DNA from 2 places in the Paenibacillus sp. O199 genome. Region 2 is predicted to be linked to the other one. Evidence: riboswitches for the same ligand, from Rfam matches in the RefSeq annotation. Region 2 holds a riboswitch; the other holds the start of a gene.
What was found. Region 2 has a riboswitch for thiamine pyrophosphate ahead of A6049_RS01210 (thiamine phosphate synthase). Riboswitches for the same ligand answer to the same signal wherever they lie in the genome.

Region 1 (3,158 bases), on a different contig from region 2:
TCCCCTGGCAGCGGAAGCGGTCAGATCGCTGGGTTCCGATCTTTTGGCTCAATACCCCGACGGTTCCAGCCAACTGCTGCGTGACAAACTTGCGGACCGTCTGGGTGTGCGTACCTCCCAACTGGTATTTGGCAGTGGTTCATTCGAGCTCCTTACCCTTACCGCCCAAGCCTATCTTAATCCCGGCGAGGAATCACTCATTCCAGTGCCCTCCTTTAACTGGTATAAGGGCGCTACGCTGCTGGCAGGCGGGGTCATTCATGAAGTGCCTTTGGTCAACCATTCACTGGACCTGGAGCAATTCCGGCAACGGATCAATGCTTCTACCCGAATTATCTGGCTGTGCAATCCGAATAATCCAACCGGAACCATTTTCACGGCAGATGCCCTACTTGGTTTACTCGAACATGTTCCCTCCCATGTCGTGGTTGTCCTGGACGAAGCGTATTATGAATTCGCGGAAAGTGAAGATTATCCTGATACGGTTAAGCTGCTGGAGCAGTATAATAATCTGATTATTTTGCGGACCTTCTCCAAAATATATGGACTTGCTGGCCTGCGAATTGGATATGGCATCGGGAATGAAAGCATTATTGAAGGCATTAACCGGGTCAAGCTGCCCATCAGTCTGACAGCCACATCCCAAGCCGCTGCTTTGGCCAGCCTGGATGATCATGAATTTGTTTCTCACTGCCTGCACTACAATCGTCAAGGAAGGGAAACGTTAATGCAGTCCTTTGATCAGTGGAACTTACCCTACATCCCTTCCGAAACAAATTTCATCATGGTTGATCTGTTGCAGGATAGTGGCCCGATTACCAAAGAATTGTTGAACAGAGGCATCTCTGTCCGCGGCGGTGCCGAATTTGGTATGCCTACCTGGCTTCGGATTACGATTGGCACACCTGAGCAGATTGCCCGTCTGATCGGGGAGCTTGATTCACTGTTACATTCAAACGATTAGATCCTAGTTACTTTCCTAACTCACATTACGCACACTTCTTTTAAGCCGCCCTCTTTACATTCCACTTGCATGTGATATATGCTGAACACACAACTGCATATCTTAAACATTGCACTAGGGGAGCCTTGCGGCTGAGACGAATCGAACGATTCGGACCCTTTGAACCTGATCTGGATCATACCAGCGGAGGGAAGTGGAGCGGCCTCTCAGTAAGCGGATTTTTTCATGTTGATGATGGAATTTAATGTGAATTGAACTTACAGACCCACTCATTTCTCCGGAAATGGGTGGGTCTTTTTCGCGTTCTGCGAGCAGATCAGAAGGTGTAATTAAAGATCCCGCGGTTTGAAGTTGAATTATGAATAACAAGGGGGGACGGAACGAGATGGATAACGATATAACCATTCACAACATGAGCTACGCTTTCCCGGGAAAAAGGGATTCCCCCGTGCTCTCCAATGTGTCGATGACTGTAGCCAAAGGCGAATTTGTCTCGCTCATCGGTTCCAGCGGCTCCGGTAAAAGTACCCTTTTCAAGCTGCTGGCAGGCCTGCTTGAGCCAACACACGGAACCATTGAAATTCCTTGGGTTCAAGAAGGAAAGCGACTGGGGCAGGTGGCCTACATGCCGCAAAAGGACCTCCTATTATCCTGGAGAACCGTCATGGGGAATTGCATGCTTCCCTCTGAACTGGCTGCAGGTCGGCAGGATAAGATAAGGATTCGAGCAGATATCCTGGCTGGCCTCGACAGATTTGGCTTATCTGGCCACGCGCATGCTTACCCGGACGAGCTTTCAGGTGGCATGCGCCAGCGTGTCGCGCTGCTTCGTACTTTGCTGACAGGTGGCCAACTTATGCTGCTGGATGAACCATTCGGCGCACTCGATGCCCTGACCAAACGGGATATGCATCGCTGGCTGCTGGAGCTATGGGAAGGCCTGGGCAAAACCGTGTTGTTCATCACACATGACATTGAAGAAGCCCTGCTGCTCAGTGATCGGATTATCCTGTTAACTCCGGTGGGCCAAGGTCAACAGCTGCAGGATCTGTCGGTACCTTTAGCACGTCCAAGACATTCGGACATGGTCTACGAACCGGCTCTCGTTCAGATGAGACGACAACTGGAGGAACAATTGCATGCGAGACGGTAACTTGAGAGATAGCATGAAGCATAGCGTAAGAGGTTGGCTTGCCCGTTATGGTCTGTTTCTTTTGCTCATGATCTTGCTGCTTGCTCTCTGGGAGTGGATTGTGTGTATGGGATGGGTGCCTTCCTTCATCATTCCAGCCCCGACGGCGATTGTCCGTTCGCTGTATGAACATCACCACCTTCTGCTGGCTACACATCTGCCTGCTACCTTGATGGAGGTTGTCGTTGGTTTTGGCTTGTCCATTGGTGCCGGAATTGCACTTGCAACGGGTATGCATATGAATCGGTCGATTGAAAAAGCGTTATATCCCTTCATCGTGATCAGTCAGACGATCCCGCTGATTGCCCTGTCCCCCGTCTTTATCCTGTGGTTTGGCTACACGCTGTGGAGTAAAGTGGCGGTGGTGTTCCTGATCGCATTTTTCCCAATTGTGGTGAGCACCTACGATGGCCTGCGCAAGGGTGATCCGGAGCAGCGTGAACTGCTGCTGACGATGGGGGCCACCAAGTGGGATATTTTTCGCAAACTCCAGATTCCACTTGCCCTTCCCTCCTTCTTTTCGGGACTGAAAATGTCCGTGGTGTATTGTGTGGTCGGTGCAACGATCGGTGAATGGCTTGGTGGAAGCAAGGGGCTTGGCTACTTCAGCCGCAGAATGTCGAGCAATATGAACACGGATGCAATGTTCGCCGCCATTGTGCTGTTATCCCTGCTCGGTATCGCCCTGTTTGTACTCATTGCATGGATGGAGAGAAGATTCAGTACACCACGTCATGCAGGTAGAAGAAAAACTGGATAACTTTCGGATTTCAAAAACAGATAAACGGAAATGAGGAATTTGAAGCTATGAAGAAAAAACATATCTACTCCCTACTCCCCATTCTGCTCATATCTATGTTACTGATTATCAGCGGATGCGGAAATACGGGTACCAACACACCTGCTACAGATTCAACTTCCAATGCAAAAGATACAGAATCATCTGCGGCCGAGAGGTCATCGGCATCCAAAGACAAGCTGTCCATCATGCTCGATTGGTAT
Region 2 (3,158 bases):
CAAATATGTTCTGTAGATAAGGTAGACGATCTACGATCATTCTTGTAACTGCTGACCTCACTGTATGAACGAAAAGGAGTAATAAATCCATGCTGTTGCAGCCCCATTTCCACTCCGCTAAGCGAACTGATCCGTTCCTTCTGCTCATGAAGCAAAGCTCTGCTCTGCCTTGCAAGCTTTGCCATTACAGCATGAGTGAATTCCTCACTATCAGCAGCAAGCATGCCTGCGGCTGCACAGGAAGTTCCCCCAGCGATCCGCGCCCGCTCAACCAGAAGAACGTCATGGCCTCGAGTAGCGAGTTCACATGCGATGGCACATCCGATAACTCCTCCACCTACAATAATGGTTTCTGCATGAAGCTTGCCTCCAACTTCCGCTCCAACTTTACTTCCCGAAACTATTCCTGGATGATAGCCTGAACGATTCCTGCTTCGACTTCTTGCTTCCTCTCTCAAGATCTTCATCTCCTTGGTCCGGCGTACTTGTCTGAATCCGTGATCGCCTGTCGCAATGAAGCGGCAGCTACTTCCGGCTTATCGGTCGTCCAAATCGTTGAAATTACAGCGGCTCCTCTAGCACCAGCAGTTCGAATGGCAGCAATATTCTCAGGACTAATCCCGCCAATCGCGATCACGGGAATCGAAACATTAGAGCATACCTCAGCTAACGCACTTAGCCCTCTGGGTTCGCAATTCGGTTTACTATTTGAAGCATAGACATGCCCATAAAAGAGATAATCCGCTCCCTGTTCTTCTGCAACTTTTGCTTCTTCCAGAGAATGAACCGATATGCCTACGCGCAGCCGATCGACTCTCCTCAACTCATCCTTATCATAGCTGCGAGTAACTGCTTGACCCCAATGCACACCACCAATTGAAGCATATTGATCCAGCTGATCTGAGCCATTCATAATGATTCGGTCAGATGGAACACCTTGTGTTTTTAGACCTTGCGCCCAATACATCTGTTCTTCAAGGGTCAGCTTTTTTTCCCGAATGTGGATATAATCGACCCACCGCCATATACCCTTAGCAATATTCAGAAAAGAGCCCAAGTCTCCTGTACCTGGTGAAACCACATGCAGTTCGAATGATCTTGTTATTACATGTTCGTGGAAGATTACCGTCCTATTCGCCCTCCTCTTGCATGATTTAAGCTGATATACAACAACAAAAAAGCCACTCCCGTAGGGGAGTGGCCACGAATTTAAAATTCATGGATCAACTGAATGACTGTCGCATGCAATTACTCTATACATAACGCACAACAACTATAGAAACCATCCATAGTCGCAACGCTGTATACATAGAACTGCATGATTCATCTTGCAGGCCATATCGCAAAGTCAACGATAAAGCTCTTTGTCATTAGCTGAAACGCGCCACTTCCCTACGCTGGTATGATCCAGATCAGGTACAAAGGGTCCGGAATCGCATTCTTCCATCTCAGCCGCATCGTGCGGCCCCCCTAGTGTTCATATGAAGCTGTAGCCTATGTTACCATAGACACCTTTTTTTGTCACCGTACATTTCCATGAATTACGTTGTTCACCATTGCTGAAGTCATGTAGTTAACGAAGTTGCTGTTTCTGGTGCGAAGAATTTCGTAGAAACTATTGTTTGTCGGACCAAGCTTCAACATCCCACGTTTTGGTTACCCAACCTTCATAAAATTCAGGTTCATGGGATACGAGCAGCACGGTACCCTTGAATTCCTGCAGGGCACGTTTCAGCTCTGCTTTTGCGGTTACATCCAAATGGTTTGTGGGCTCATCGAACAAAATCCAGTTACTTTCACGCATCAGAAGCTTACATAAACGAACCTTGGCTTGTTCACCACCACTAAGCGCGTTAAGCGGGCGGGTGATATGCTCATTTTTTAATCCACAACGTGCGAGATGGCCCCGGACTTCATTCTGTGTCAGATGAGAAAACTCATTCCACACATCTTCGATCGGGGTAATATTACCTGCACGTACTTCCTGTTCGAAATAGGCTGTTTCCAGATAGTCCCCCAAGAAAGTCTTACCGCTAATTGGTGGGATTTTCCCCAAGATCGTCTTGAGCAGTGTGGATTTACCTACACCGTTACATCCAACAATGGCAATTTTCTCGCCACGCTCAATCGTCATCGTCATTTTAGGCAATAATGCATATGAATATCCGATTTCAAAATCAATACCCTCAAAGACGGTTTTACTACTCGCCCGGGCATCCTTGAATTTGAATGTGGGTTTGGCTGCTTCGTCTGGACGATCAATCCGTTCAATCTTGCCGAGCTGCTTCTCACGGCTCTTGGCACGACCTGAAGTGGAAGCGCGGGCTTTGTTCCGCTGAATGAAATCTTCCTGCTTCTTGATAAACTCCTGCTGTTTCTCATAAGCATCAATATGTTGCGCCTTATTCATGTCGGCCATTTCAAGGAATTTGTTATAGTTCGCTGCATAACGCGTCAACTTGGCAAATTCCAGATGATAAATAACGTTAACGACCTCATTCATAAACTCTGTATCATGCGAAATCAGAATAAACGCATACGGGTAATCCTTCAGGTAACGCGTCAGCCATTCGATGTGTTCCACATCGAGATAGTTCGTCGGCTCATCCAACAGAAGTGCAGTTGGTTTCTCCAGTAAGAGCTTGGCAAGCAATACCTTCGTACGTTGACCACCACTAAGCGCGGCCACGTCACGATCTAGGCCGATGGCGGACAAGCCCAGTCCATTTGCCATCTCTTCCACTTTCACATCAATCAGATAAAAATCACCTTGCTCCAGTTGCTCCTGAATGTCACCCATTTCTTCCAGCAACAATTCGAGCTTGTCCGGATCGGCGTCTGCCATCTGATCCGTAATAGACATCATTTCTTTTTCCAACTCAAGCAAGGGCAGGAACGCATCCTTAAGCACATCACGAATCGTTTTTCCAGGCGTGAGCTTGGTATGCTGATCCAGATATCCATAACGAACTTTGGGGGTCCATTCGACCTTCCCTTCGTCCTTTAACAATTTCCCGGTAAGAATGTTCATCAGTGTGGACTTACCCACACCATTTGCACCAACAAGACCTACACGCTCTCCGGCAAGTAAACGAAAAGATACATTTTTAAATAACGTGCGGTCTCCAAAATTGTGACTCACGTTCTCTACTGACAAT

Region 1: it holds a riboswitch for thiamine pyrophosphate, as region 2 does, so the genes downstream of both, A6049_RS31695 (ABC transporter ATP-binding protein) here and A6049_RS01210 (thiamine phosphate synthase) in region 2, are expected to answer to the same signal.

The regions. Positions count from the first base shown of each region.
Region 1 covers NZ_LGRP01000068.1:2,944-6,101, forward strand. Annotated here, with positions in the region: gene hisC (histidinol-phosphate transaminase) at 1-964, shown strand, start outside; TPP riboswitch at 1,071-1,173, shown strand; gene A6049_RS31695 (ABC transporter ATP-binding protein) at 1,350-2,117, shown strand; gene A6049_RS31700 (ABC transporter permease) at 2,104-2,916, shown strand; gene A6049_RS31705 (ABC transporter substrate-binding protein) at 2,964-3,158, shown strand, end outside.
Region 2 covers NZ_LGRP01000001.1:279,500-282,657, forward strand. Annotated here, with positions in the region: gene thiO (glycine oxidase ThiO) at 1-458, opposite strand, end outside; gene A6049_RS01210 (thiamine phosphate synthase) at 464-1,057, opposite strand; TPP riboswitch at 1,373-1,482, opposite strand; gene A6049_RS01215 (ABC-F family ATP-binding cassette domain-containing protein) at 1,616-3,158, opposite strand, start outside.